DNA from 4 places in the Pantoea sp. NSTU24 genome. Region 4 is predicted to be linked to each of the others. Evidence: predicted binding sites of a transcription regulator. Region 4 holds the regulator's gene; each other region holds the start of a gene.
What was found. The regulator LexA, encoded in region 4, represses DNA repair genes until DNA is damaged. The targets are predictions, from matches to a motif close to TNCTGTATGTACATACAGNA.
Positions count from the first base shown of each region.

Region 1: the regulator LexA is predicted to act here: its motif matches at 1,273-1,292, upstream of ACLHDD_RS05250 (metal-dependent hydrolase).
Region 2: the regulator LexA is predicted to act here: its motif matches at 3,999-4,018, upstream of dinG (ATP-dependent DNA helicase DinG).
Region 3: the regulator LexA is predicted to act here: its motif matches at 2,497-2,516, upstream of uvrB (excinuclease ABC subunit UvrB).

Region 1 covers NZ_JBKIWZ010000001.1:1,060,840-1,068,554, reverse strand. The annotation lists gene kduI (5-dehydro-4-deoxy-D-glucuronate isomerase) at 1-395, shown strand, start outside; gene kduD (2-dehydro-3-deoxy-D-gluconate 5-dehydrogenase KduD) at 413-1,174, shown strand; gene ACLHDD_RS05250 (metal-dependent hydrolase) at 1,315-1,905, shown strand; gene ACLHDD_RS05245 (L-cystine transporter) at 2,057-3,448, shown strand; gene ACLHDD_RS05240 (DUF6515 family protein) at 3,631-4,038, shown strand; gene osmE (osmotically-inducible lipoprotein OsmE) at 4,100-4,435, opposite strand; gene ACLHDD_RS05230 (multidrug effflux MFS transporter) at 4,719-5,921, shown strand; gene nadE (ammonia-dependent NAD(+) synthetase) at 6,039-6,863, shown strand; gene yddG (aromatic amino acid DMT transporter YddG) at 6,924-7,715, shown strand, end outside.
Region 2 covers NZ_JBKIWZ010000001.1:670,781-678,495, reverse strand. The annotation lists gene ACLHDD_RS03375 (M20 aminoacylase family protein) at 1-811, shown strand, start outside; gene ybiB (DNA-binding protein YbiB) at 813-1,778, opposite strand; gene dinG (ATP-dependent DNA helicase DinG) at 1,802-3,970, opposite strand; partial or broken gene ACLHDD_RS03360 (GNAT family N-acetyltransferase) at 4,110-4,632, opposite strand; gene ACLHDD_RS03355 (helix-turn-helix domain-containing protein) at 4,629-5,192, opposite strand; gene ACLHDD_RS03350 (MerR family transcriptional regulator) at 5,342-6,076, shown strand; gene ACLHDD_RS03345 (ABC transporter permease) at 6,252-6,983, opposite strand; gene ACLHDD_RS03340 (ABC transporter ATP-binding protein) at 6,971-7,715, opposite strand, start outside.
Region 3 covers NZ_JBKIWZ010000001.1:618,225-625,939, reverse strand. The annotation lists gene ACLHDD_RS03155 (gluconeogenesis factor YvcK family protein) at 1-393, shown strand, start outside; gene uvrB (excinuclease ABC subunit UvrB) at 399-2,420, opposite strand; gene ACLHDD_RS03145 (hypothetical protein) at 2,926-3,192, opposite strand; gene ACLHDD_RS03140 (ABC transporter ATP-binding protein) at 3,314-4,036, shown strand; gene bioD (dethiobiotin synthase) at 4,159-4,830, opposite strand; gene bioC (malonyl-ACP O-methyltransferase BioC) at 4,827-5,582, opposite strand; gene bioF (8-amino-7-oxononanoate synthase) at 5,566-6,717, opposite strand; gene bioB (biotin synthase BioB) at 6,717-7,715, opposite strand, start outside.
Region 4 covers NZ_JBKIWZ010000001.1:3,525,329-3,533,043, forward strand. The annotation lists gene ubiC (chorismate lyase) at 1-497, shown strand, start outside; gene ubiA (4-hydroxybenzoate octaprenyltransferase) at 508-1,389, shown strand; gene plsB (glycerol-3-phosphate 1-O-acyltransferase PlsB) at 1,644-4,067, opposite strand; gene ACLHDD_RS16735 (diacylglycerol kinase) at 4,196-4,564, shown strand; gene lexA (transcriptional repressor LexA) at 4,670-5,284, shown strand; gene dinF (MATE family efflux transporter DinF) at 5,385-6,707, shown strand; gene ACLHDD_RS16750 (CsbD family protein) at 6,868-7,080, shown strand; gene zur (zinc uptake transcriptional repressor Zur) at 7,134-7,655, opposite strand.

The DNA.
Region 1 (7,715 bases), 2.5 Mb from region 4:
CCAGCACTACGCTGGGAGCTGATGCCACCGCCAATCGCCGCACCATCCACAGGTTTATCGTGCCGGAGGTCCTGCCCACCTGCCAGCTCACCATGGGCCTGACCCGACTGGAGGAAGGCAGCCTGTGGAACACCATGCCCTGCCACACCCATGAACGCCGCATGGAAGTCTATTTCTACTTCGACCTGCCTGATGAGAGCGCGGTCTTCCACATGATGGGAGAACCGCAGCAAACCCGTCATCTGCTGGTGCATAACGAACAGGCGGTGATCTCACCCAGCTGGTCTGTTCATGCCGGGGTCGGCACGCAGAGTTACGCCTTTATCTGGGGCATGGTGGGCGAGAATCAGGTCTTTGATGATATGGACCCCGTCAACGTCAGCGCATTGCGCTGAGCAGAGGAGAATCACCTGTGATACTGAACAGTTTTGATTTAACCGGCAAAGTGGCCATCGTGACCGGTTGCAACACCGGTCTGGGCCAGGGGATGGCTCGCGGACTGGCGCAGGCGGGCTGCGACATTGTGGGCGTCAACCGTTCCGCGGCGGATGAAACGCAGCGTCAGGTTGAAGCGCTGGGCCGCCGTTTCTGGCCGATATCGGCCGACCTGGTGCGCAGCGAGGTGGCCACGATGGTCGTGCAACAGGCTGTCGCCGCTGCAGGCAGAATCGACATTCTGGTCAATAACGCCGGGATCATCCGCCGCGAAGATGCCCTTAACTTCAGCGTGCAGGACTGGGATGATGTCATGAACATCAACAGCAAGTCGGTGTTTTTCCTGGCGCAGCAGGCAGCGCGCCAGTTTATCGCGCAGGGCGGCGGCGGCAAAATTATCAATATCGCGTCGATGCTGTCGTTTCAGGGCGGCATCCGTGTGCCCTCTTATACCGCCTCGAAAAGTGCAGTGATGGGGCTCACCCGCCTGATGGCAAACGAGTGGGCGAAGCTTGGCATCAATGTCAATGCTATCGCACCAGGCTACATGGCGACCGATAACACTGAACAGCTGCGTAACGACGCGGTGCGCAGTGAAGAGATTCTGGGGCGGATTCCGGCAGGCCGCTGGGGCGCGCCCGAGGACATGATGGGCCCGGTGGTGTTTCTGGCTTCATCCGCGTCAGATTACGTCAACGGCTATACGCTGGCGGTTGATGGTGGCTGGCTGGCGCGTTAATGCATCTCGCGGACGGTATGTTATCGTTGTTCGCGCTGTTAAAAATATTCATGCTTCGTTACAGCGTCACATGTTCTCATTTACTGGACAAATCCCTATACTGGATGCATCGACAGCTTTCTTTGCAACCAGGTTCTATCATGACGGGCGAAGGCCACATCATTTTTGCCATTGCCAGCGCTATTTTCGCCAAGCGTGCTGAGCTGACACCCGTACTGGCGCAGGCCGACTGGTGGCATCTTGTTCCCTCAGCACTGCTGACCTGCCTGCTGCCTGACATTGATCACCCTAAATCTTTGCTGGGGCAGCGGCTGCGCTGGCTTTCTCATCCGATAGCGCGAGCGTTCGGACATCGGGGTTTTACCCATAGTCTGCTGGCGGTGGCCGCCGGGTTGTGGCTTTTTCAGATAAACCTGCCCCGGTCGTCACCGATACCGGCAGACGTGCTGCAGGGACTGACGCTGGGCTATCTCAGCCATATTGTCGCGGACATGCTGACGCCTGCCGGCGTGCCGCTGCTGTGGCCCTGCCGCTGGCGCTTCCGCCTGCCGATTCTGCGTAGTCAGAAAGGGAATCAGCTGGAGCGGGCACTGTGTCTGGGACTGGTAGGTTATGCGCTCTGGTTTCCGGTCGGGATGCCATCTTTTGGTACAAATGGCTGGCCGACTCAGCTGTTTGACACGTTGCAGAATGGCGTCGGTCGGCTACTTCCCACACATCATGCACAATAAAGCAGCATAAAACGCTATTCAGTTATAACCCATTCCATTTGGATATAAGGCACGCTCTCTGCCTGCTGTTACCATTCTTGCTGTCTTAATTCGTGATTAACATTATGCGGCCTTCCTGACCCGAAAGGCCGCATTACTCTGGAGTTTCAGTATGGACCTTCCTCTTACGCTTAATATCGTGGCCTTTGTAGTGCTGCTGGTATTACTCTCCCGCTTCAGCCGTCAGAACTGGAGCCTGTCGAAAAAAGTCCTGACCGGTCTGGTGATCGGCGTGCTGTTCGGCCTGGTGTTACAGCTGATCTACGGCGAAAACAGCGCAGTGGTTAAAGCGTCTATCAGCTGGTTCAACATCGTCGGCAATGGCTATGTTCAGCTGCTGCAGATGGTCGTGATGCCGCTGGTGTTCGTCTCTATTCTCAGTGCGGTGGCGCGTCTGCATAATGCGTCGTCGCTGGGAAAAATCAGCGTTCTGACGATCGGGGTTCTGCTGTTTACCACCGCCATCTCGGCGCTGGTCGGCGTCTTTGTTACCGGACTGTTTGGGCTGAGCGCGGAAGGTCTGGTTCAGGGTGTGCAGGAAACGGCACGTCTCAGTGCGATTCAGAGCAACTATGTCGGTAAGGTCGCCGATCTGACGGTGCCGCAGCTGGTACTCTCCTTTATCCCGAAAAATCCGTTCGCGGATCTGACCGGTGCGAATCCGACCTCGATTATCAGCGTAGTGATTTTTGCCGCCTTCCTAGGTGTGGCTGCTCTGCAGTTGCTGAAAGACGATGAGGTTAAAGGTCAGCGTGTGCTGGTGGCTATCGATACCCTGCAGTCATGGGTCATGAAGCTGGTGCGTTTAGTGATGAAGCTGACCCCTTACGGTGTGCTGGCGCTGATGACCAAAGTGGTCGCCGGTTCTAACCTGCAGGACATCATCAAGCTGGGGAGCTTTGTCGTCGCCTCTTACCTTGGTCTGGCCATTATGTTTGGTGTCCATGCCCTGCTGCTGTCAATCAACGGTATTAACCCGCTGCGCTTCTTCCGCAAAGTGTGGCCGGTGATCACCTTTGCCTTTACCAGCCGCTCCAGCGCCGCCAGTATTCCGCTGAGTGTGGAAACGCAGACCCGCCGTCTTGGCGTGCCAGAATCAATCGCCAGCTTCTCGGCTTCCTTTGGTGCCACTATCGGTCAGAACGGCTGTGCCGGTCTCTATCCGACCATGCTGGCAGTGATGGTGGCACCGACGGTCGGCATCAACCCGTTTGACCCGCTGTGGATTGCCACGCTGGTTGGTATGGTCACGCTAAGCTCAGCGGGCGTGGCGGGCGTCGGTGGAGGAGCAACCTTTGCGGCCCTGATTGTACTGCCTGCAATGGGCCTGCCGGTCACCCTGGTGGCGCTGCTCATTTCCATTGAGCCGCTGATTGATATGGGCCGGACGGCGCTGAACGTCAACGGCTCCATGACTGCAGGTTCCCTGACCAGCCGCTGGTTAGGCCTGACCGACAAGCGTGTGCTGAACAGTGACGATAGCGCAGAGCTGGCGCACCGCTGATTGCTTTACGCCTGGCGCGCCTGCGCCAGGCTCTTCTCCCTTCTCCATAATCCTCCCCGTTAATGGCGACGCCGTTAAGAAAGCGTTAAGCGTGGTAAACAGGCGAAAATTTGCCGCTTTTGTGCTTGTCTTTGCCTGTGAAAAAGCGAATTCTGCCTTCAGTCTTATGAGGAGAACACCCGATGAAAAAAGTTATCGCCTCGCTTCTGACGCTGACGCTGCTGACGCCTGCGCTGGCGCTGGCTCATCCCGGTGACTGGGGCCCGCCGGGCGACTGGGGACGCCATGGCGGACCCGGCCATCATTGGGGCGGGTCCGGTCCCCACTGGGGAGGGCCGGTGCGCTTCTTACCCGACGCCGCGACGGCGGTGCTGATTGGCGGGCTGACCTACTACCTGCTGAACGGCAGCTATTATCAGCGTCATGGCGACGAATATGTGGTGGTCGAGCCACCGGAGGAGTCGCGGGTCAGCAATGAGATGCGGGTGCTCGATTTTAATGGCAAACGCTTTTATGTACAGGCAGGTCACTACTATCAGCGGCAGATCGACGGTGACTATGTTGAGGTGCCGCGCCCGGCAGGATTGTAACGCGGCCCCAACGAAAAACGGCCCGTCATGATGACGGGCCGTTTGCTATTCAGGGGAAGGCTTACTGCTGAGCCTGCGGGTCAGTGTCATACTCCGCACAGCTCTGGAAACCGTAGTTCATCACACGGCCGGTATCGTTGTAGCTTACGAAGTAAGTCTGTGCTTTACCGTCGCGCTGGCCCAGAATATAGGTCTGGCAGGTGCCACGCGCGTGAACCATGGTGATTTCAGTCGATGGCGCACCGGCGATCTGACGAACCTGATCGCGGGTCATGCCCTTTTTAACATCCTTTACCACTGGCTTAGTCACGTAGCTTTCCGCACGATCGTAAGTCGTACAACCAGACAGTGCAGCCAGCGTCAGCGCCGCAGCGATACATCCCATCACTTTATTCATCTTGTTGTTCCTCATTGATTGTCCATGTGGAAACAAGCCTGGAACAGAAATGCTGATATATCAAGTTTATGAAGCACAATTCGTGGCAGCGTGACTGTCAGGATTCCGTAAAGAAAGCTGTGTTACTGTCAGCACGCACGTATACTTCCCGGCCATCGGGGCAGCCACCCGCCACCCTTTTTTGCGCGACGGTACGCCTCTCTTTCAACATGATGCGGCAAGCACCCGCTCCGCTGTTGTGCCCGATTTCTGTTTACGCCATCGCTGACAACGCTGAGGATCAATGACCCCTTTACACGCAAAACGTCTGGCCTATGCCATTACCCTCGGCCTGCTGGCCGCACTGGGCCCGCTCTGTATCGACCTCTATCTGCCGGCACTGCCGCAGCTGGCGCAGGATCTCCACACCGAAACCGCGACCGCGCAGCTGAGTCTGACCGCAGGTCTGCTGGGGCTGGGATTTGGCCAGCTGCTGTTTGGGCCGATGAGCGATAAGGCGGGCCGTCTGCGCCCGCTGACGCTCTCCCTGATTCTGTTGTTTATCGCTTCACTGGGCTGCGCGCTGGCGCAGGATATCCATCAGCTGCTGCTGGCGCGTTTGTTCCAGGGGTTAGCAGGCGCGGGCGGCGCAGTGCTCTCCAGAGCCATTGCCCGTGATATGTACAGCGGCCACGAGCTGACGCGCTTCTTCGCGCTGCTGATGCTGGTGAATGGCCTGACGCCGATCGGTGCACCCGTGCTGGGCGGCGCGCTGATGACGATTTTAGACTGGCGAGGCATTTTTATGGTGCTGGGCGGGATTGCCATCCTGCTGATTCTGCTGGCACGCTGGAAACTGCATGAAACCCTGCCTGAGGCGCGACGCAGTCAGGGATCGATCTTTTCCGCCTACGCAGCACTCGGTCAGGTTGTGACCCATCGTCCCTTTATGGGCTTCTGCCTGACTCAGGGCTTTATGATGTCCGGTATGTTCGCCTATATCGGCGCCTCGCCCTTTGTACTGCAGCAGCTCTATGGCCTCTCGCCGCAGGCGTTCAGCTTCTGCTTTGCGGCCAACGGCTTTGGTCTGGTCATTGCCTCCCAGACCAGTGCACGCCTCTGCCCGCTCTGGGGCGAATACCGGGTGCTGAAAGGCGGACTGACGCTGGCCTTTGTGGCCTCCGGCCTGCTGCTGCTGGCCGCACTGTGTCAGGCGCCGCTGCCGCTGCTACTGGTGGCGCTGTTCTTTTCCATCGCCAGTAACGGGGTGATCGCCACCACTGCTTCCTCGCTGGCAATGCAGAGTCAGGGGCATCGGGCGGGCAGCGCTTCCGCCGTGATTGGCGTGACCATGTTCACGCTGGGGGCGATTACCGTGCCGATCACCGGCATCGGCGGCACCTCGGTAGTGAGCATGTGTGCCACCCTCTTTGGCTGCTTTATGATGGCGATTCTGATGTTCAGCGTGCTGGCAAAAAAACCGCAGCCTTCACCGAAAACTCACTGATTTCGCACTGTTTAGCCGAAATCCGTTACCGCTTTGGCTTGTTGTTTTCGCCAAGGCACGTTAGCTTTACTAACACGTTCGCATCGAGCCGACAGCCACTGACCTGAGGAGAAGTTCATGTCACTGCAGCAGGAAATTATTGAAGCACTGGGTGTGAAACCCACTATCGACGCCAGCCAGGAAGTAAGGGTCAGCGTCGATTTCCTTAAAGCCTATCTGAAACGTCACAGCGGGCTGAAAACGCTGGTGCTGGGGATCAGCGGCGGTCAGGATTCGACGCTGGCGGGCAAGCTGGCGCAGACGGCGATCGCAGAACTGCGTCAGGAGAGCGGAGATAACGACTACACCTTCATTGCAGTGCGTCTGCCCTACGGCGTGCAGGCCGACGAGCAGGATTGCCAGGATGCGCTGGCCTTTATCCAGCCTGACCGTTCGCTGGTGGTCAACATCAAAGAGTCTGTACTGGCCAGCGAGCGCGCCCTGAAAGAGGCGGGCATTACTCTGTCTGATTTCATTCGCGGCAATGAAAAAGCGCGTGAGCGGATGAAAGCGCAATACAGCATCGCAGGCATGACCCGGGGCGTTGTGGTCGGTACCGACCACGCCGCCGAGGCGGTCACTGGCTTCTTTACCAAATATGGCGATGGCGGCACCGATATCAATCCCCTGTTCCGCCTGAATAAACGTCAGGGCAAGCAGCTGCTGAAACATCTGGGCTGCCCGGAACATCTCTACCTGAAGAAACCCACTGCCGACCTGGAAGATGATCGTCCCGGCCTGCAGGATGAGGTGGCGCTGGGTGTCACTTATGAGATGATCGATGACTACCTGGAAGGTAAAAGCATCGACCCGGAAAATGCCCGCATCATCGAGGGCTGGTATCTGAAAACCGAGCACAAACGTCGCCCGCCGATCACGGTATTCGACGACTTCTGGAAGTAATGCCCTGCCTCCTTTGCGCCAGCAGAGGAGGTTTTTTTCACTGACCCTGTTGATTGCTGCATGTCTGCCACCGTTTCGCGCGCGACCCTTGTCGGCCTTATCGCCATTCTGCTCTGGAGTACTACCGTTGGCCTGCTACGCAGCGTCAGCGAATCCTTTGGCGCCACCGGCGGCGCAGCACTGATCTATTCCACAACGGCGCTGCTGCTCTGTCTGACCCGTGGTCTGCCACGCCCCGGCACACTGCCCGCAATCTATCTGTGGCTGGGTGGCGCGCTGTTTGTCGGCTACGAAATCTGTCTGGCACTGGCGATCGGCCTGGCCAGCAATCGCAGCCAGTCGCTGGAGCTGGGGATGATCAACTATCTCTGGCCCTGCCTGACGATCGTGCTGGCCATCCCCTTTAATCAGCAGCGGTTTCGCCCCTGGCTCTGGCCGGGACTGCTGCTGTCGCTGCTGGGGATCGTCTGGGTGATGAAAGGCAGCGGCAGCGGGTCGCCCGCTCTGCTGTGGCAGAATATACTGCGTAATCCTGCCGCCTATAGCCTTGCTTTTATCGCCGCCCTGGCGTGGGCAATCTACAACAACCTTACCCGTCGCGTTGCCCGCGGCTCGAACGGCATCACACTCTTTTTTATTCTGACCGCGCTGGCGCTGTGGCTGACGTTTGCCCTCAGCCCGCAGTCGCAGCCGATGACCTTTGCCCCGATTCCGCTGCTGGAGGTGGGGTTTGTCGGACTCTCTACCGCCGTCGCCTATTCCGCCTGGAATCACGGTATCCAGCAGGGCAACCTGACGCTGCTGGCCACGGCTTCCTACTTTACGCCCGTGCTGTCGGCACTGCTGGGATCG
Region 2 (7,715 bases), 2.9 Mb from region 4:
ACGCCAGTTCAGCGGCACAGTGCATTTCATTTTTCAGCCGGCCGAAGAAAATCTGGGTGGCGCACGCAAAATGGTGGAAGAGGGTCTGTTTGAGCGCTTCCCGATGGATGCTATCTATGCAATGCACAACTGGCCGGGGCTGCCGCTGGGATCGCTGGCGGTTAATCCCGGCGCGATGATGGCGTCGCTGGATTCATTTGAGATTACCCTGCACGGCAAAAGCTGCCATGCGGCGATGCCGGAGAGTGGAGCCGATCCGATGGTGGTGGCGGCCGAGCTGATTCTGGCGCTGCAGACCATCCCGTCACGCCGCCTGTCGCCGCTCGCCTCGGCGGTGGTCAGCGTGACGCAGATCCACGGCGGTGAAGCGATTAACGTGATCCCGGAACAGATTGTGCTGCGCGGCACGGTGCGCTGTCTGCAGACCAGCGTGCGTGAAAAGGTGCGTGGGCTGATTGATGAGTTCGTAGCAACCCTGCCCCGGCCGTTTGGCGTCAATGGTGACATTCACTGGCTGCCAGGTTATCCGGTCACCGCCAACCACGTCGCCCCGGCTGAACAGGTGCGCGACGTGGCGCTGGCGACGCTGGGCGCGGAACAGGTTCACTGGCAGGTCAACCCGTCGATGGCATCTGAAGATTTTGCCTGCATGATAGAAGCCTGTCCCGGCGCCTACTTCTGGCTGGGTGCGGACGGCGACACGCCCTCCGCACCGCTGCACAACGCCCGCTATGACTTTAACGATGCGCTGCTGCCGATCGGCATCCGTTTCTGGCAGAACCTGGTCGAGCAGGCGCTGCCCGTTGCCTGATTCAGTAACCGGCGGCGCGGATCCGCTGCTCTGCCGCGTCCAGCGAGTCACACTCACCGCTGGCGCGCAGACAGCAGGCGAGCTGCAGTCGCAGCGATGCAGGCACCGGACGCTGCTGATTCAGCACCTCTTCAATCCAGCGCGCGGTCACCGCCGCCGTTTTATCTGCCGGTAGCTCAACGGCCATTTCCGGCTGACGCTCCACCCACACTTCCGCTTCTGCGCCTGCGCCCTGAATCATGCTGATCGCCGGGCAGCGCAGCGGATTCGCATAGACTTCCCCTTCGGTGCCGTTGAGTAACAACGCGGGGGCGTCGATATCGCTGAAGAATTTCGCCACGCGCGGCACATACTCCGGATGCGAGACGCTCGACAGACGCAGCGCCGCACGCTCTGCAAACGGGGTCGCCAGTTTTGCCAGCGTATGCGCGCTGTTGCGCACCCCCATCCGCCAGCGCAGCGAGAGCTGTTTCGCCATTGGCGGGCAGAGATGATCGATGGTGATAAAGGCCAGTCCCTGCTCCAGTTTTGCCTGCGCCGCTTCCGCTGTGGTCACCGGGGCGATCCCCAGAGCCGCAAAAACCGCTTCGCTGGTGATGCGCGTTGCGTCGTCGCTGACGCCGTGCACCAGTACCGGAAACCCGAGTTTCGCCAGCAGCAGCGCCAGCAGCGGCGTCAGGTTACCCTGCCGACGCGCGCCATTGTAACTGGGAATGACAATCGGCATTGGCCGGTTTTCCGGCGCCCGCAGCGACATCATCTGCGCCTGCATCGCCTGATAAAAACCGCGCATCTCCGCTTCACCCTCGCCTTTGATGCGCAGTGCAATCAGAATAGCGCCCAGCTCCAGGTCCGGCACCTCGCCCGCCAGCATCGCGCTGTAGAGCGCCACGGCGGTATCAGCGTCGATATCGCGGGCATGATTTTTACCGCGCCCCACCTCTTTAATGATTTTATTCAGTTCCATCTTTCGCTTCCGGTTAAAGGCGCTTAACGCCGCGCAGGACGTCGTTTACGCACGGTATTTTTTGGCACCACGCTAGCCGGTATCGCAGCCGGCTCCGGCGTGGCTGGCTGCGCAATCGGAAAGACCGGCAGCGCGGCTAACAACCGGCTGCCATAAGGTTTGCTCAGCAACCGGCGGTCATAAATCACAATTTCGCCATAGCACTGATGGCTGCGAATCAGGCGTCCGACCTGCTGGATCAGGGTAAATGAGGCGCTGGGTAAGCTCTGTACCTCAAACGGATAACGCTTCAGGCTTTTCAGCCACTCGCCTTCGGTCAAAATTACCGGACTGTCTACCGGTGGAAAAGCGATTTTATGGATGTGCACCTGACTCAGCAGATCGCCTTTCAGATCGAGCCCTTCCGCAAAGGACTGCAGGCCAATCAGAATGCTGGTCTGTCCGCTGGCGACGCGCTGGCGGTGCAGATCGACCAGACGGCTGCGCGGCTGATCGCCCTGAACCAGCATTGAGAGCCGCAGATCGGTCAGGCAGGCGACAAACTGCTGCATCGCCCGGTTACTGGCGAATAGCACCAGCACCCCCTTATGCTTTTTCTCTGCCATCTGCTGGCGGAAAAAGGCAGCCATTTCGGCAATATGCTCCGCTTCATGGCTCATCAGCGGCTCATAGCGCATCTGCGGGATCACCAGTCTGCCCTGCTCTACGTGATTAAACGGAGAGTCCAGAGCGACAAAACGGTCGCCCGCCTTTTCACTAAGTCCCGACATCTCCTGCAGCCGGTTAAAACTGTTGAGCGAACGTAGCGTGGCGGAGGTCACCACAACGTGTGCGATTTTTCGCCACAGCAGCTTCTCCAGCTGATCGCTGACGCGGATACCGGCACAGTGAAACAGCAGATGTGCCTGCCCTTCACGCAGTTCGCGGGTAATCCATTTCGACACCGGCGCACCGGAGGCTTTCTCCATGGACGCCAGCCGCCATAACTTGCTGACAGATTCGAACCAGCCAAACTGACGGTTAAGCTGCAGCAGATTGCGATGCAGTCGCACCACATCCACCTTACCTGTCTGCTCGCTCAGCGCGTTGATCAGCCCTTCGCTCAGGCCACGCAGCGCGTCGCTGAGTTTGAACAGCCGGGCGCAGAGATCGAGCAGCTCCTGCGGCAGCGCACCCAGCACGAAGCGAAACTCTCCCGGCTGGTTATGCGGCGGCAGCAACGGGTTCAGTGCCTGGGCGGTGAGCGTCATCAGTTCGCGCAGCTCATCGCAATGGGCTTTCAGCCGCTCCGGGTTAGCCAGCGGCGGAGGCGATTTGGGCCGCATCTGCGTCATGATGCCCTCCACCAGTTTGACGAAGAGGTCGAGCTGCAGGCTGCTCCAGCCGGGCGTGATATCAGCGCTCATCTCCAGCGCATCGCGTGCCACCTCGGGCAGATGATGCCCTTCATCCAGCACCAGCATCAGATTCTTAGCAGGTGGCAGCACTGACTCGTTCTCCATCGCCGCCATCACCAGCGCATGGTTCGCTACGACCACATCCACCTGTTCTATTTCGCGCCGCGCCACGAAAAACGGGCATTCACGATACCAGCGGCAGTGTGAACCCAGGCAGCTCGCTTTGTCGGTCGAGAGCCGTTGCCACAGGCTGTCGCTGACGTTCTCGTCACTGTGATCGCGCAAACCATCCCACTGATAGCGGTCCAGCGATTTCTGCAGCCGGCCACACTGGGTCTGCTCCTCTTTGGTGCTGCTGACGGCCTCATCGTCCAGCCAGAGCAGCAAATCACCCTGCTGGTCATCATCTGCCGTCAGTGCAGCCAGATTACGCGGGCAGACGTAGCGCCGGCGCCCGAAGGCGGCGGTAAAGGTCAGGTCGGGAATGATTTTTTTCAGCAGTGGCAGATCTTTGGTAAAAATCTGGTCCTGCAGCGCCACGTTCGCGGTGCTGATGACCAGCTGCTTCTCCTGCGCGCGGCTGGCCGCAATGCCCGGAATCAGATAAGAAAGGGTTTTTCCCACGCCGGTCGGCGCTTCAACCGCCAGATGGCGCGTGTCATCACCTGACAGACATTTTGCCACTTCGGCAATCATCTGCCGCTGCGGCGCGCGCGGAATGAAGTCAGGCACCTGCTGCTGAAGGGCTTTATACCACTCCGCTATCTGGCTTTTTATTGCGGCTGTCAGGGCCATGATAAGCGTTACCACACTGGAAAAAATGGCCTGTATTTTTACACAGTATCCTGGCGGCGTCAGCTTTCAGGCCAGATTTTTCATCCGGCATCGGTAATATCCGTGGCGTCAGGAAGCAGCAGAGCCATTCTGTTACGCATTACGCCAGCACTTTGTACATCAGCGTGGTGGCGTCCAGCACGCCAGCGATGGATTCCGCATAAAATGGAATCAATCCTGCCACCTGCCACCTGCCAGCCCAGCGAACGGTAGAGGCTGGTGGCAATGTCGCCGCTGCGGGTATCCAGCACCAGCAGCGATTTGCCCTCTGCGCGCGCCTGCTGTTCGGCACGCTGCATCAGCGTCCGGCCAATGCCCAGACGCCGTGCCTGAGGATGCACCAGCAGTTTGCTGATCTCCGCCCGGTGACGGCCATTTGGCATGGCACTGCGATTTAGCATCACCGTGCCCACGAGCGCCTCCTGCTGACGGGCAATGAATAACTGACAGTCACCCGCGGCCAGGCCGGGGATACGCTGCTGCCAGAAGTGCCTGATGGCTTCACGATCGGCGGCGTCCGTAAAACCCACGCTGGCGCCCTCCGCCACGCAGTCCTGTAACAGCATACTCAGTGCGTCCAGCTGGTGCTGCGCCTCAATGGCGCTCAGGGAGGTATAGATCATGGTTTTGCCACCACCAGCAGATAGCGGGCACCGTCGGTCAGGTGCGCCTCAAATGCAGATTTTCCCGTCAGATGAAAGCGCAGGCAATCACCGGGTTGTAATGTCCAGTGCTGCATCCCCATCATGATGGTCAGGCCGCCCGCCTGCAACCAGATATGCTGCTCCAGTCCCTGGACGGGAGGGATATCATAATCGATGCGCGCGCCAGGCTGTAACTTGCCCTCTACCACTTCACACCTGAAATGAAGAGCGGGTGGTGAAACATTACGGCGGATAAATCCGCTGGCGGTGTCCTGCCACACCGGCTGCTGATCCGCTCTGACCAGCAGAGCGGAGTCCTCTTCAACTTCGCTCAGCAGGCGTGACATGGTGAGTCCATAAGCCGCGCACAGACGATTAAGCAGTGCCGCCGTGGGGCTGGTCTCGCTTCTCTCAATGCGCGATAATGACGCACGGCTGATGCCCGTGGCGACAGCAAGATCATCTAATGACCAGCCACGTTGCAATCGTAATTCTGACAGTCTTACTGCCAGGCGCTGCTCTGTATTCAGCTCGGACATGGGCATTTCTCAAATGTGGGAAATTTTCTCATATTTGAGATGTAGCCTGAAAATGCCGTATCAGTCAAGTTGTACATAGCGAAATGTATTGTACAACTTAAATTGCTTCGTTATGGTAATTGCACTCAGACCAATCGAAAGAGGATTTTATGACCTTATACAGTATCGGTGACGTCGCCGAGCGCTGTGGCATAAACCCAGTCACTTTACGCGCCTGGCAGCGACGTTATGGCTTACTGAAGCCGCAACGGACCGAAGGCGGACATCGTCAGTTTGATGAAGAAGATGTTCAGCGCATTGAAGAGATCATGCGCTGGATTGAAAGCGGCGTGCCGGTCGGAAAGGTTAAGGCACTGCTGGAAGGGGGTGATGTCGATACGCATGATGGCTGGACGACATTACAGGATGAGCTTATCAGCGTCCTGCGTCACGTCAGGCCTGCTAAACTTCGCAATAAAATTGCGGCAATTGGCCGCGAACACCCGATTGATGCGCTAATCGATCACGTTTTTATGCCTGTGCGTCAGAAGCTGAGCCTGGACCAGAATACTGCCCGCACCATGTGCAGTCTGCTGGATGGATTGCTGATTGACTATGTGGCCTTCTGCCTGACCGGCAGCCGGAAAAAGTCAGGCAAAGATGCGCTGATTATCGGCTGGGGTATTGAAGATCGCACCCGCATCTGGCTGGAAGGGTGGCGTCTGTCTCAGCATGGCTGGCGGATCGATGTGCTGGCTGAGCCGCTGGATGTACCGCGTCCTGAACTCTTTCCCGGCATGAATATGTTTGTCTTTACCGGTAAAAAACTGACCCGCCGCCAGCAGGAGCAGCTGACCCACTGGCAGGAACAGGGTTATTCCGTACGCCTGCACGAACCTGCCTGATAACAAAAACGCACGCCGGGCGCTTTGCCTGCTGCCTTGCGCGCGCTATTATCCCCGCCTTACTGTTAACAAGCTCAGGTTTTACCCATGAATGTCAAAAAAGCCTTTTTCGCCACGCTGTTTTTTATCATGGCTGTCGGCGGCACCAGCGGTCTGATGCTGGTGGGATACTCTCTTATCGTTCACTCACGCTAAGCCAGCGTTGCAGGCGTTCAAACAGCCGATCGCTGACGATAGCCAGCAGCGCCACCAGTAACGCCCCCTGAATCACATAGGCTGTGTTGAACCCGCTTAAACCAATAATCACCGGTGAGCCGAGACTTTTCGCCCCCACCGTTGAAGCGATGGCCGCAGTCCCGATGTTAATGATGACTGATGTGCGGATGCCAGCGATGATAACCGGCGCAGCCAGCGCCAGCTCAACCTGCCACAGCTGCTGCCAGGGCGTCATGCCGACCCCTGTCGCGATCTCCCGGCTGCTTTCAGGAACACTGTCGATACCCGCCAGCGTTCCCTGTAAAATCGGCAGCAGGCCATAAAGCAGGAGTGCCACCACCGCAGGCCATGCGCCAAAGCCCATCACCGGTACCGCTATCGCCAGCACCGCTACCGGCGGGATCGTCTGTCCGGCGGCCACAATTGTTTCTGCCAGCGGCCTGAAGGCGCGCCCCGCCCGTCGCGTTACCAGTATGCCGCTGCCGACACCTGTCACTATCGCCAGCAGGCTGGCGGCGATCACCAGAAACAGATGCGCCAGGGTGAGCTGCCAGAAGCTCTCCTGCTGATAGAGCGGCCGCGCCAGGTCGGGAAACCAGTGGTGAAACAGTGGCCCGCTCCATGGCATCAGGCTCAGCAGTGCGACATAGAACAGCACCAGCCACAGTAGTGGATCCTTTAACCTGCGCACGGGGCTGTCTCGCGCCGTTGCAGCAGGTCACTGAAATGGAGCACGCCCAGCGGTTTCTGCTGCGCATCGACTACCGGCAGTTTGTCGGTTCGCCGGGCGATAAACTGAGAAAGGGCCTCCCGCAGTGTCAGCCCGGCGTTGATCGGGTCACCCGCCAGCCACTCGCCGCGTCGCACGGCCTGGCTCACCTGCTCCAGCGACAGCAGCCTCACCCCGATTTCACTCCGGCCAAAGAAGTCGCGCACAAACGCATTTTTTGGCTGCATCAGCAGCTCCACCGGCCTGCCCTGCTGAACGATCTCGCCGTTATCCATCAATACCAGACGGTCGGCCAGCGTCAGTGCCTCGTCGATATCATGGGTAACCAGTACAATCGTGCGGCCCGAGAGCCGGTGAATACGCAGCATCTCCTGCTGCAGCATACCGCGCGTAACCGGATCGAGCGCCCCAAACGGCTCATCCATCAGCAGGACTTCCGGATTTGCTGCCAGCGCGCGCGCCACGCCAACCCGCTGCTGTTGCCCGCCGGAGAGCTGATGCGGATAGCGTTCAAGCAGCTGCGCGTCGAGATTCAGCAGGGCCAGTAGCGCCGCAATGCGCTCATCAACCTGCGTGTCCGGCCAGCCCAGCAGAACCGGCACCGTGGCGATATTTTTCCGCACCGTCCAGTGCGGAAAAAGACCGATTGACTGGATGGCGTAGCCTGTACGGCGACGCAGTGCACGGGCATCA
Region 3 (7,715 bases), 2.9 Mb from region 4:
CCCACTCGCGAGGCGCTGCAGGCCATCGCTGAGGCAGATCTGATACTCATCGGGCCTGGCAGCTTTTACACCAGCCTGATGCCGATCCTGCTGATGGAGGAGATGGCACAGGCGCTGCGTCGCACGCCTGCGACCATGGTATTTATCGGCAATCTGGGCCGTGAACTGAGCCCGGCCGCCGCCAGCCTGACGGTCGCCGATAAGCTGCAGATGATGGAGCGTTATATCGGCAAGCGGGTGATTGATGCCGTGGTAGTCGGTCCCGCGGTAGCGACCCATGGCATTGAGAACCGCCTGATTGTTCGTGAACCGCTGGAGGCCGCCGACATCCGCTATCGTCACGACCGCCAGCTGTTACGGGTGGCGCTGGAACACGCCATTCAGGGCGTTTAACCGCGTTACGAGGCCGCAATAAACAGCGTGCGCAGCTCATGCAGCTGATCGCGCACGCTGGCCGCCTGCTCGAACTCCAGGTTCTGCGCATGCTGCTGCATCTGCCCTTCCAGTTCGTGGATCTTCTTCTGCAACGCCTGCGGCGTTAACGTCAGCAGATCGGCCTGCGCCTGTGCTTCGCCAGGACGGGCCGGCTTGGCTTTGCCGCGTGTTTTCACCACGTTGTTGCCGAGTTCCAGAATATCGGTGATCTTCTTGTTCAGGCCCTGCGGTACGATGCCATTCTTCTCGTTGTGCAGTTGCTGCTTCTCACGGCGGCGTTCAGTTTCTTCGATGGCACGCGCCATCGATGGCGTGATTTTATCGCCGTAGAGAATCGCCTTGCCGTTGACGTTTCGCGCCGCACGACCAATGGTCTGGATCAGCGAGCGTTCAGAGCGCAGGAAGCCCTCTTTGTCCGCATCCAGAATCGCCACCAGCGACACCTCCGGCATATCCAGCCCCTCACGCAGTAAGTTGATGCCCACCAGCACATCAAACTCCCCCAGACGCAGGTCGCGGATAATCTCCATACGCTCAACGGTGTCGATATCCGAGTGCAGATAGCGCACCTTCTCGCCGTGCTCAGTCAAATATTCGGTGAGATCTTCCGCCATGCGTTTGGTCAGCACCGTCACCAGAATACGCTCGTTGATCGCGACGCGCTGACGGATCTCTGACAGCAGATCGTCGACCTGCGTGCCCACCGGACGCACTTCGATAATCGGATCCAGCAGGCCGGTCGGACGTACCACCTGATCCACCACCTCGTTGCCCGATTTCTCCAGCTCATATTTGCCCGGCGTCGCCGAGACATAGATGGTCTGCGGGGCCAGCGCCTCAAACTCTTCAAACTTCATCGGACGGTTATCGAGCGCCGACGGCAGGCGGAAACCATATTCCACCAGCGTCTCTTTACGCGCCCGGTCGCCTTTATACATGCCGCCAATCTGCGGGATCGTGACGTGGGACTCATCCACCACCAGCAGGCCATCGGCGGGCAGGTAGTCAAACAGCGTCGGCGGCGCTTCACCCGGTCCGCGCGCGGACAGGTAGCGCGAATAGTTTTCGATGCCCGAGCAGTACCCCAGCTCACTCATCATCTCCAGGTCAAACTGGGTTCGCTGGGTAATGCGCTGCTCTTCCAGCAGTTTGTTGTTCTCCAGCAGCACCCGGCGGCGGTCCGCCAGCTCCACTTTGATCTCCTCCATCGCCTGCAGGATGCGTTCGCGCGGCGTCACATAGTGCGTTTTGGGGTAGATCGTGAAGCGCGGCACCACCGAATCAACCTGGCCGGTCAACGGGTCAAACAGTGACAGCCGCTCCACCTCTTCGTCGAACAGCTCGACCCGCAGGGCGATATCGTCCGATTCCGCCGGGAAAATGTCGATCACCTCGCCGCGCACCCGGAAAGTACCGCGCTGGAATGCCTGGTCGTTGCGGGTGTACTGCAGCTCGGAGAGGCGACGCAGGATGCTGCGCTGATCGATGATCATGCCACGGGTCAGGTGCAGCATCATTTTCAGATAGAGATCGGGATCGCCCAGACCATAAATCGCCGAAACCGAGGCCACCACGATGACATCGCGCCGCTCCAGCAGCGCCTTGGTTGCCGAGAGACGCATCTGCTCGATGTGTTCGTTCACCGACGCATCTTTTTCGATGAAGGTATCGGAGCTGGGCACGTAAGCTTCCGGCTGATAATAGTCGTAGTAGGAAACGAAAAACTCCACGGCGTTATCCGGGAAAAACTCTTTCATCTCGCCGTAGAGCTGGGCCGCCAGCGTCTTGTTCGGCGCCAGCACCATGGTCGGACGATTAAGGTCGGCAATCACGTTGGCGACGGTGAAGGTCTTACCGGAACCGGTCACCCCCAGCAGCGTCTGATGGGCCAGTCCATCCTCCAGCCCCTCTTCCAGGCGACGGATCGCCTCAGGCTGATCGCCCGAAGGTTTAAAGGCGGAGTTTAATTTAAAGGCTTTACTCATGAATGCAGTTCCTGCTGGAGAAATCGGCGGGCAGGCACTTATTTTACTCTGCTATGGTGATTTTGCCAGAAAAAAATACTGGATATAAAAACAGTAATGGTGCAATGTGGAGGCGAAAGGCGCGATCATCGCCGCCCCGGCAAAGACGCTGACACGATGCAAAGTTTGTTGCGCAAGGTTATCCCCAGGTGAGGATCGGATTTAACATTTGTCAATAGAGCGTCATAAAATTACAGTCTGGTTACCTGACAGAGAATTCTCAGGCTTGTTTTTTGATAAATAATTGATTTTATTAGCTTAAGGCTATGAGGCCAGATTCTCATCATTATGTTACCAGGCCCCGTATTTCCTCGCTTCCAACTGGTTTTCATGACCTAATGCACAAGGTTATCCACAGGAATGGTGGATAAGTGACGGCAGCCCCGCCGCCATCAGCTGTGTATAATTTTTCCCTGCCCGCCCGCGGCCCCGAAAATAATTTTTTTTGCGTTAAATTTCGCGCGGGTCAGTGACGGATAATTCTGCAATTTTGCGCTGTCGCCTGGCCCGTCACGCAAAATTTCGCCAATCCACTAAGATTCTTAATCGGATGTCCTGCTTCTTCACCGCCCGCCTGCACCAGAAACAGTGCTTCGCAGCACTGCAAAAGTGCAGGCGCGTGGTTGCCGTGGGAAATTGATAAGTTTTTCTCACCTTTCTTCTCTGAAGCAGGCCGCCGCTGCCGCAAAACAGGGCCATTTTCAGATCTGGCCTGGTAATTGCAGTATCTCATCGCGTCACCGGAACCTGTGCGCGCGAAGCGGCAATGGCAAGACGACCGTTGCTAATGACTGGGTTGCCAGACGACAGAGAGCGGAAGCAATCAGGCTAATGATCGGGAAGGAGAGTGTCAGATGCTGAGTTTACGTTCGGTCAACCAATTTTACGGTCAGAACCATATTCTGTGGGATGTGGACCTGGATCTGTCGCCTGGCACCTGCACCGGCATTCTGGGTCGGCCTGGCATGGGCAAGACCACGCTGGTGAACTGCATCATGGGCAGGCTGCCGATTAACAGCGGCTCCATCTCCTGGAAAGAGGATGGCTCACCGCCGGAAGATCTGCTGCTGCAACCTGCTGAACAGCGGGCGCAGATGGGCATCGGCTATGTCCCGCAGGGGCGTCATATTTTTACCCAGATGAGCGTGGAAGATAACCTCCTGATTGCCTTGCTGGCGGGTGCCAGTCAGCAGGAACGCCATCGCGCTATCCCTGAAATGGTTTTCGACCTTTTTCCTGCGCTCTATTCACTGCGCCAGCAACGCAGTGGCGATCTGCCCATCGATCAACAGCAGCAACTGGCCCTGGCGCGGGCGCTGGTGTTGCAGCCAAAGCTGCTGATTCTGGATGAGCCGACCGACGGCATGTCGCCGTGGCTGGAAGAGGAGATGGGCAACCTGATCCGCCGGCTTAACCTCGACTATGGGCTGACTATCCTGCTGCTGGAGCAGCGTCTGTCACTGATCCGCCGGGTGGCTGACTACTTTTTGCTGCTGCACCGTGGCCGCAACGTGGCGCAGGGCAGCATGGCGCAGCTTGACGACCATACCGTCGATAAATGGCTGACCGTGGCCTGACGCTGAGTCCCTGTCACGGCAGGCGTCAGGATTATAGGCAGCGCGCAACAACCTGACGTTCAGGCTGGTGAGCATTGCACAGGCTCAGACTGATTGAGCAAAAGCCTGTGTGGCCAGTTTTTTTACGCCGGCAGCGTCAGGTAGTGTCCACAGGATGCCTGCTGCGCCGCATCGGTGAGATACGGAATGGTGCCCAGACAGGGCGCAGGCAGTCGCTGCTTCAGGCTGCTGAGATATTCCTGATAGCGTTTGCCCGGCGGCTCGACGGTGTTGGCGATCCAGCCCACCAGCGGCAGGCCGCGCGCCCGTATCGCCTCGGCGGTGAGCAGGGCGTGGTTAATGCAGCCCAGCTTAATTCCCACCACCAGAATCACCGGCAGCTGTTCGCTGACCACCCAGTCCGCATAGGTGTGCGTTTCGGACAGCGGTGTGTACCAGCCACCCGCGCCCTCCACCAGAATCCAGTCCGCCAGCGGCTCCAGCGCCGCCAGTCCCGCCGACAGGGCCAGATGGGTGATCGGCCTGCCCTCTTCGGCGCTGACGATGTGCGGCGAGGTGGGCTCCATAAACGCCATCGGATTGACCTGCTGATAGGTCAGCGACACATTACTGTAGCGCTGCAGCGCCAGCGCATCGCTGTTACGGATGCCGTCCGGCGTCAGCTCACAACCGGAGGCCACCGGCTTGTAGCCCGCGCAGCGGTAGCCTGCCGCGGCGGCGGCCTGCAGCAGCGCGCCGCTGGCGACCGTTTTACCGACTTCGGTGTCAGTTCCGGTGATAAACAGGCGTTTCATGATGTACTCACTCCATAAATTAAATGGTAACTCAGGCGATAACCGTGCCGATCGCGCGGCCAGTGCGCCTCGAGCTGGCTGAGCCGTTGTCGGGTTAAGATCTGGCCGTCGCGCCCCTGATGCAGATGGGTTGCCCCAATCCCCTTCAGGGAGCGCATCGCGCTGAGCGCGTCAGGAAAGTGCAGCGTCACCCGGCCGGAGGAACAGCAGAGTTGCTGAGCGTGACAGGCTGCGGCAATCTGCGGCTCGCTAAGAAAGCGGTTGGCGTGCGGCATGGCATCCAGATGCGACCAGGCCTCATGCACTTCCTGCAGCGACCCATCGCCCAGGGTAGAGAACAGCAGCGTGCCGCCGGGCCGGAGTACCCGCCGGAACTGACTCAGTGCGCCGGGCAGATCGTCACTCCACTGCACCGCCAGATTGCTCCACACCACATCCATCGAGTTCTCCGCCAGTGGCAGCGCATCGATGTCCCCGACCAGATAGTGCTGTGCGGCATCATTGTCCCGCGCCTGTTGCAGCATCTGTACAGAGAGGTCCAGCGCCGTGACCTGTTTGCCGCGTTCACGCCACAGCCGGCTGTACCAGCCGGTACCGCAGCCGGCATCCAGCAGGTGCAGGCCGCTCTGCGCGGGCGCACGCGTCAGCAGCGCCTCCCCGCTGAGGCGCTGGAGCGCGGCGTGCGCATCGTATCCTGCCGCCGCCCGGCCAAAGGCGCGTGCCACTGCCTGCTTATCAACCCGCAGCGTCATGCAGCGCCTCCAGTAAGCGATCGATATCGTCCGGGCGATGCGCCGCCGTCAGGGTGATACGAAGCCGCGCCGTGCCAGGTGGCACGGTAGGCGGCCGGATGGCACTGACCCAGCAGCCCGCCTCCGCCAGTCGCCGGGAGAGCGCCAGCGCGGCGCTGTTTTCGCCCACCCGCAGCGGCTGAATCGCGCTGGCTGAGGGCATCAGTTGCCACGGCAGCGACGCCGCCCCACGCCGGAAATGCGCAATGTTCTGCTGCAGCTGCTGACGCAGTGCGTCGCCCTGCTGAATTTCGCGCAGCGCCGCCTGCAGCGCGACCGCCTGGGCTGCGGGCATCGCCGTTGAGTAGATGAGATGACGGCTGAACTGTAAAAAATAGTCGGCGGTGTCGGCATCGCAGAGCAGCGCGGCTCCGCTGACGCCAAACGCCTTGCCAAAGGTGACCACCAGCAGCTCCGGTTTAACGCCCTGCTGCCAGCAGCTGCCGCGCCCCTGTTCGCCCACCACGCCGATGCCGTGCGCATCATCCACCAGCAGCCAGCCACTGGCCTGCTGCGTCTGCTGCGCCAGGGCGGCCAGCGGCGCGCTGTCGCCATCCATGCTGAAGATGCCTTCCGTCACCACCAGCGTCTCGCCAGCACAGGGAGCGGCGAGCCGTGCCGCCAGGCTCTCCGGCGCGTTATGGGTGAAACGTCGCAGCTGAGCCGGGCTGTGGCTGGCGGCGTCGAGCAGCGACGCGTGGCTGAGCCTGTCCGCCAGGATGCGGTCATCCTTTTCGCCCAGCAGATGAATCACCGCCTGATTCGCCGCAAAACCGGAGATAAACAGCAGCGCCCGGTCGTAGCCGAGCCACGACGCCAGCTCCGCCTCCAGATCGGCATGCTGGTGGTGATACCCGGTGACATGCCCCGAGGCGCCCGCGCCCGCGCCTGCCAGCGCCGCGCCCTGCTGCCAGGCGGCGATCACCGATGGATGCCGGGTTAAGCCAAGGTAGTCATTGCTGGAGAAGTGAAGATAGTCACGGCCACCGCTCCGCAGCGTGCGGGTCGACTGCTGCTCGATGACCCGACGCTGCCGCCAGCCGTCCGCCGCACGGCGCTGCGCCAGCGCCTGCCGGACTCGTTGCTGCCAGCTCATTACAGCGCCGCGTTGTAGAACTGTTCAGTGTCGGCATGGAAGAGCTGCTCACTGAGCGCCTGCGCCTGCTGCTCATCACCGTGAGAGGTATGCGTATGCTCCGGGTTCAGCCCCAGTTTGCGGAACAGTACGCGGTCTTTATCCTCTTCCGGGTTCGGCGTAGTCAGCAGTTTGCAGCCGTAGAAAATTGAGTTAGCCCCGGCCATAAAGCACATCGCCTGGGTCTGCTCGCTCATCTGTTCACGGCCCGCCGACAGACGGACGTGTGAGGTCGGCATCATGATGCGCGCCACCGCGATGGTGCGGATAAAATCGAACGGCTCCACATCCTCGTTATCGGCCAGCGGTGTCCCTTTGACCTTGACCAGCATGTTAATCGGCACGCTCTCCGGCGGCGTTGGCAGATTGGCTAACTGCACCAGCAGCCCGGCGCGGTCGTTTACGGTTTCGCCCAGGCCGACGATGCCGCCTGAACAGACTTTAATGCCGGCATCGCGCACTTTACCCAGCGTGTCCAGACGCTCCTGATAGCTGCGGGTGGTGATGATAGAGCCATAAAATTCCGGCGAGGTGTCGAGGTTATGGTTGTAGAAATCCAGGCCTGCGCCCGCCAGACGCTGCGCCTGCTGCTCGCTGAGGGTGCCCAGCGTCATACAGGTTTCCATCCCCATCGCTTTCACGCCTTCCACCATCTTTTCCAGATAGGGCATGTCGCGCTCGTGCGGGTTTTTCCACGCTGCGCCCATGCAGAAACGGGTCGACCCGGCAGCTTTGGCCTGACGGGCTGAGGTCAGGACCTCCTCGACTTCCATCAGACGTTCCGACTCCAGGCCGGTCTTGTAGCGCGCGCTCTGCGGGCAATATTTGCAATCTTCCGGACAGGCACCGGTTTTGATCGATAAAAGGGTGCTGACCTGCACCTGGCGCGGATCGAAGTGCTCACGATGCACCTGCTGTGCTTTAAACATCAGTTCAAGGAAAGGTGCGTCAAACAGGGC
Region 4 (7,715 bases):
TCAGCTTATTACGTGCGCTCAACTGGCTTTCTCCGTCGCAGGCAGCGCCTGCGCCCGCTCTGCTCGACTGGCTGATGGAGGAGGACTCGATGACGCGCCGTTTTGAACAGCATTGTCAGCGGGTCACGGTGCAGCCGCTGCGTGAAGGCTTTATCGACGCCCGCGAACTGGGCGAGGAAAAAGCGCTGTTGCCGGACGATGAACGCTTCTGGCTGCGTGAAGTGCTGCTGTTCGGCGACGATCAGCCCTGGCTGGCTGGCCGCACGCTGGTGCCGGAAAGCACCCTCAACGGCCCGGAAGCCATGCTGCAACAGCTCGGCACCCGTCCTCTGGGCCGCTATCTTTTCTCCTCATCGACCCTGACCCGCGATTTTATCGAGCCGGGGCAGGTGGGGGCATTATGGGGGCGGCGTTCACGCCTGCGTCTCTCCGGTAAACCGCTGCTGCTGACTGAACTGTTTTTACCCGCATCGCCATTCTATGGCGATCGGGACTGAGGGATCTGGAGTGCAAAATAGTATGACGATGAAATGGCGGGCGTATGCCCGCCTGATGCGTATCGACAAACCGATCGGGACGCTGCTGCTGATGTGGCCCACGCTCTGGGCGTTATGGCTGGCGGATAGGGCCGTGCCCCCGCTGCCGGTGCTGGCGGTTTTTGTTGCCGGGGTGTTTGTGATGCGCGCGGCGGGTTGTGTGATTAACGACTACGCCGACCGTAAGGTGGACGGTCATGTTGAGCGCACGAAGCATCGGCCTCTGGCCAGCGGGGCGGTAAGCGCCAGAGAGGCGAAGCTGCTGTTTGTGATCCTGGCGCTGGTGGCCTTTGCGCTGGTGCTGACCATGAACCTGATGACGATTATGCTCTCTGTCGTGGGGCTGGCGCTGGCCTGGGTTTACCCCTTTATGAAACGTTATACCCATCTGCCGCAGGTGGTACTGGGTGCCGCTTTTGGCTGGGCGATTCCCATGGCGTGGTCTGCAGTTAGTGAGTCCTTACCCCTCGTCTGCTGGCTGGTTTTTATTGCCAATGTCTGCTGGACGGTGGCCTACGATACGCAATATGCGATGGTGGACAGGGATGACGATTTGAAGATTGGCGTCAAGTCGACCGCGATTCTGTTTGGCCGTTTCGACAAGCTGGCCATCGGTTTGCTGCAGCTGGCAACCCTGGTGCTGATGGCGCTGGTGGGGATGCTGCTGCATCTGAATGGCGCTTTCTACTGGACGCTGCTGCTGGCGGCGGCGCTGTTTGTGTATCAGCAGAAGCTGATCGCCGGACGTGAACGGCAGCCCTGTTTCCAGGCATTCCTGAATAACAACTATGTCGGGATGGTACTGTTTCTGGGCGTGCTGATGAATACGCCGCCGTTCAGCCAGCTGTTCTGAAAGTTTTGGGCGCAAAAAGGCTCATTTAGCGGCGAGATCGAGCGTGTGCAGGAAACACGGTCAGATCGGAAAGACGCAAAAGCCGCCATCCCTGGCATGCCCGGCCCGCGCCATCTGTGGCGCGGGCCGCTTTCCTCTTCTGATCGTGTACCCAGCGTGTTGAGCCTGTTTGTTGCTTCCGGATCTCTTTTGCTCCGAAGTTTTGGGCAGAAAAAGGCGACCTCATGAGGTCGCCTTTTACCTGTACGCAGGCGTCAGTCGTGCGCGACGGCGGTTTCAATCGTCATGCGAACGTCACTGGTTACCAGATCCGCCAGGATGTGCCAGGTGGCCTGCGTCTGTGCGACATCGGCATCGCCACTGTCACTGATATATCCTTCGTCGCGCAGCGTCAGCACCAGCGAGGTGAAAACGGCTTTGTCGAAGAACTCCGGTGCGTTGATGCCGTGCAGCACCGACAGTCGCTGTGCCAGCGTCCGGCTCTCTTTTTCCAGCGTACCGCGGTTAATCGTCGGCTTGGCGCTGAGAATTGAGAAGGTAATGGCGTAACGCTGCAGCGTTTCACGTACCCCGGCGGCCAGCAGCTGCAGCGTGCGATAGCGTGCCGCAGTAAAGCGCAGCTCACCGTCTTCGCGCGTAATCAGGCCCTGACGCGCCAGTTCCTGACACAGATCGGTCAGCAGCTGTGGCAGTTCATCGGTCTGCCAGCGCAGGAACAGCTCACTCTTCAGCATCGGATAGATCAGGCTCACCTGACGCAGCAGTTCTGCTTCACTCAGCGTCTGATGCTGCTGAACAATGGCGGCAATCAGCGACGGCATTACCAGCATGTGATGAATGTTGTTGCGATAGTAGGTCATCAGCACTGCCTGCTCACGCGGCAGAATAATGATGTCGCCAATGCTGTCCTTTTCACTCTCAAACTTGTTCATGCCCATTGCGTGATCCAGCAGCGCTTCCGAAGTGAGATCGGGCACCGTTGCATTGGGTGAATAGGGCACATTGCGCAGCAGCTGGGTGTAGCACGCCAGTTGTTCAATCAGCTGTTCACGGGTTAGTGAGCGCTGACGTGACGCAAGCAGGGCCGTGACGCAGAGGTTCATGGCATTGGCTGCGCCCGCTTCATTGATCCGCACCATCAGGCTGGCCGCGATATCATTGACGGTCGGCGTTAACCAGCTCGGGCGCTGCGGCTCAATGGGATCAATGGCATCGCGCCATTCCGGCACGCGCTTGTTAAGATAGTTGACCAGCGGCATCGGCTCGCCAAAGTTAACATAGCCCTGGCCGAGATTGCGCAGCTTGCGTAAGCCACGCACCATCTGCATGAAGCCCTCTTTTTCTTTTGCCGCGCCGCGCAGCTCTTTGGCGTAAGTGCCCACTTCCATCACATGCTCATAGCCGATGTAGATCGGCACCAGCGTGATCGGGCGATTTCCACCGCGCAGCATCGCCTGCAGCGTCATCGCCAGGGTGCCGGTTTTCGGGTCCAGCAGGCGACCGGTGCGTGAACGGCCGCCTTCGACAAAGTACTCAACCGAATAGCCGCGGGTAAACAGCTCGCCCAGGTATTCGCGGAACACCGTGGCGTAGAGCTTGTTGCCTTTAAAGGTTCGGCGGATAAAGAATGCACCCAGACGACGGAAAATCGGGCCTGCCGGCCAGAAGTTGAGGTTGATTCCGGCTGCGATATGCGGCGGCACCAGTCCCTGATGGTAGAGCACATAGGAAAGCAGCAGATAATCCATGTGGCTGCGGTGGCAGGGCACATAGACGATTTCATGGCCATCCTGCGCCAGCTGACGCACTTTTTCGCCGCCGTTGACGTTGATGCCCTGATAGAGACGGCTCCAGAGCCAGCCCATTACCCGGTCTGTCACGCGAATCGCTTCGTAGGAAAAGTTGGCCGCAATCTCTTCCATCATCTCGATGGCATTCTGCTGCGCTTTCTCATGAGAGATCTTTTTGCTGCGCGCTTCATCTTCTACCGCTTTCTCAATCGCTTTGGACTGCAGCAGACGATTAAACAGATCCTGACGCGCCGGTAAACGCGGGCCAATCGCGGCCAGCCGCTGGCGGGCAAAATGAATGCGGGCCACGCGGGCCAGCTTCTGGGCGATCGACTTGTCCGTTCCGTGTTCGGTTGCCATGCGGCGCAGCGAGACGGTGGGCGAGAAGCGGACAAAGCTGTCGCGCCCGTGCCAGATGACGGCAAAGAATTTCTGTACTCCGTTCAGGACCCGCAGATGTGGTGTCGCTTCTCCCTGAACTTCACGCCCTGGTGCGCGGCCAAACATCACGGTGACCGGCAGCATCTGAATATCCAGCGTGGGATTGTTTCGATGCAGATCGAGATAGTCGTGAAAGATTTTCACGGATTCGACGCTGGGCACAAAATAGGGGAAGACGCGCGGGCCATCGTGAATAAAGACGTGACGCGGCAGCAGCGAACCGTCAATCTCCAGCGGAGAGAGCGGATCGGGCAGATGGTGTCGCAGACACTGGGCGCGCAAAGTGAGTAAGTCGGCCTTCGAATCGTAAGGCAAAACATACATAATAGGCCGGGTCGGATCCAGGCCATGTTCTGAAACGGGATCGGCCGGAATGGCCTTACTTTTTACCAAAAACGACAGTGGTAAATTAAGCAGTTTGTAATAAAGTTTACGCCAACCTGACATAGACAACATGAAGCCTCTTGTTAGCAAAGCGCCGCAAGCATACCAGAAAGCGCAGCGAAGATCTGTGGTGGTGCTAATTGCACGCAGCCCAGACATTGACGTCAATACGATGAAAGGGTTCCCCCATCATGGCAAATAATGCCACCGGACTTATCAGAATAGTTAAAGCCGCAGGTTACTCATGGCAGGGGCTGCGTGCCGCCTGGCAGCATGAAGCGGCATTTCGTCAGGAAGCGCTGGCCGCGCTGGTTGCCATCGTCATCGCCTGCTGGCTGGATGTGGATGTGGTTTCCCGTATCCTTATGATTGGATCGGTGGTGCTGGTAGTGATTGTTGAAATCCTTAACAGCGCGATTGAATCCGTGGTGGATCGCATTGGTCAGGAGCATCATCCCCTGGCTGGTCGGGCGAAAGATATGGGATCGGCCGCGGTGCTAATCACCATTCTGCTGGCTCTGTTTGTCTGGATCGCGCTGCTCTGGTCACATTTGCGATAAGCGTTCCATATCGCGTCGGAAGCCGCGTTTTGCGGGACAATCGGTTTCCATTTCGCCAATACCTGTATATACTCACAGCGACTGTATAAACAACCAGGGGGCGGGATGAAAGCATTAACCAGCAGGCAGCAGCAGGTCTATGACCTGATTCGCGACCATATTACTTCAACAGGCATGCCGCCTACGCGTGCCGAGATTGCCGCGCAGCTGGGATTCCGTTCGCCGAACGCGGCAGAAGAGCATCTGAAAGCGCTGGCGCGTAAAGGCGTCATCGAGATCGTGTCCGGTGCCTCGCGCGGCATCCGTCTGCTGATGGAAGAAGAAGCCTCTGAAGGCTTACCGCTGATTGGCCGGGTCGCTGCCGGTGAGCCAATCATGGCGCAGGAACATATCGAAACCCACTACAAGGTGGATCCGGGCCTGTTTAAGCCGTCGGCTGACTTCCTGCTGCGCGTCAGCGGAATGTCGATGAAAGATATCGGGATTATGGATGGCGATCTGCTCGCCGTGCATAAAACCCAGGATGTGCGTAACGGACAGGTCGTGGTGGCGCGCATTGATGATGAAGTCACAGTGAAACGCTGGAAAAAGCAGGGGGCTATTGTCCATCTGCTGCCTGAAAACAGTGAGTTTGACCCGATTGTGGTTGATACCCGTGCGCAGTCGCTGACTATTGAAGGTCTGGCAGTGGGTGTCGTTCGCAACGGCGAGTGGCTCTGATTTTTCTGCCCGCGTGCATTCGCCCTCTCTGATGCTATTCTGTCTGCCCTAATTTTGTCGCGGCCCTGTTTGCGCAGCGACACTGAGCACGGAACGGCGAATGCGCTTTATTACGTCAACCGATAAAAATCTCTGGCGGCTTGCGCTGCCGATGATCCTGTCAAATATCACCGTACCCTTACTGGGTGTGGTCGATACCGCTGTTATTGGTCATCTCGACAGCCCTGTCTATCTTGGTGGGGTCGCGGTCGGGACCACTGTCACCAGTTTTCTCTTTATGCTGCTGCTTTTTCTGCGGATGAGCACCACGGGCCTTACGGCCCAGGCGCTGGGTGCGGGCGACAAAACGGCGCTGGCGCGGGCGCTGGTCCAGCCACTGATTATTGCGCTGCTGGCAGGGGTGCTGTTTATCGCCTTACGCTATCCGGTTATCCAGCTGGCGACACAGCTGGTCGGCGGCAGTCCCGACGTCCTGGCGCAGGCGGCACGGTTTATTCAGATCCGCTGGCTCAGTGCGCCAGCTACGCTGGCAAACCTGGTGATTCTGGGCTGGCTGCTGGGCGTGCAGTATGCACGCGCGCCGGTGATCCTGCTGGTGGTAGGGAATCTGGTCAATATCGTGCTCGATCTCTGGCTGGTCATGGGGCTGCACTGGGGTGTTGCGGGTGCGGCCACCGCCACGGCGCTGGCCGAATATATTACGCTGGGCGTTGGCAGCATCATGGTCTGGCGGGTACTGAAACTGCACGGCATCACGCCAGCCCTGCTGAAACAGAGCTGGCGCGGTGACAGTGCCCGGCTGCTGCGCCTCAACCGGGATATCATGCTGCGCTCCCTGATGCTGCAGCTCTGTTTCGCGTCGCTGACCGTGCTGGGCGCACGACTCGGCCCCGACGTGGTCGCGGTTAACGCCGTTTTACTGATGTTCATTACCTTCACCGCTTACGCACTGGATGGTTTCGCCTATGCGGTAGAGGCGTTTGCCGGTGAGGCGCATGGCGCAAAAGATGGCAGTAAACTGCTGCGTGTCTGGCATTCCGCCTGTCGTCAGGCGGTGGCCGTCGCGCTGTTCTTCTCGCTGGTCTATGCGATCGCTGGCCCGCAGATCGTGACGCTGCTGACCTCGCTGACGTCGCTGCAACAGACCGCCGACCGCTATCTGGTCTGGCAGGTCATCATGCCGCTGGCGGGCGTCTGGTGTTACCTGCTGGATGGCATGTTTATTGGCGCAACCCGTGGTCGCGAGATGCGCAACAGCATGGTGATGGCTGCCGTAGGCTATTTCCTGACGCTGCTGAGCGTACCGCTGCTGGGCAACCATGGGCTATGGCTGGCGGTAACCGTTTTTCTGGCGCTGCGCGGCCTGACGCTCTGGCTCATCTGGCGGCGGCACTGGCGTCACAACAGCTGGTTTGAGGCCTGATTCCGCCGGGCTCGCAGGTGGATACAGATTATTCTGTATTGTTCTGTCTTATGGGATAAAGCGACTACAATTAACTTTACAGGGCGCAGTTAAGTAGCGCTTTGTATCGAGGTTATGATGAGTAGCCAGATAATTAAACCCCGAGGATTGGAGGTCTGCCATGAACAAAGATGAAGCGAGCGGCAACTGGAAGCAGTTCAAAGGCAAGATGAAAGAGAAATGGGGCAAGCTGACCGACGACGATATGCAGGTGATCGAAGGTAAACGCGACCAGCTGGTAGGTAAAATTCAGGAGCGTTACGGCTATGCGAAAGATGAAGCAGAGCGTGAAGTAACGGCCTGGGAAACGCACAATAAAGATTACCGCTGGTAACCGAACCTCTGTTCCGGTGAGCCCTCACCGGAACTCTCTTCAGGCCCTGACGCCTATCCCCGTTTTCCCCGCTTTTTTCCCTCATCCTGATGGTCATGTTCGCAGCTTTCATGATGCGTACAGGCTGCCACTTCCGCACAGTTTTCGCACAATCCATGTGCTTCGATCACGCTATGGCGCAGAGCAAACTGCGCTTCGCCCGCCAGCGTCGCGATAATAGTTTCCACGCCCTGCGCCTGTTTTTCTGTGACGGCGGCACAGCGGTCGCAGACCAGCATCACCGAGGTATGCGCCGGTGCTTCAAAATGGTGACACATTACGTAGCTATTGTTGGACTCCACCCGGTGGATAAAGCCCTGCTCCAGCAGGAAATCGAGCGCACGATAAACCGTAGGCGGTTTGGCCTGAGGTTCACTGACCCGCAGCTGGTCCAGCAGGTCGTAGGCACTGATGGAGCCGGGCTGTTCGGCCATTAGTCGCAGCACTTCAGCACGCTGCGAGGTCAGACGCACACCACGCTGCAGGCACATTTTTTCGGCCTGAGTCAAAATTTGCTGCGTCGTCATGGTTGTCATGAAAGTTCTCCGCTGGATAAGTGATGTTATTTTATCACAATTGGCGGCGAGGTGCTGAAG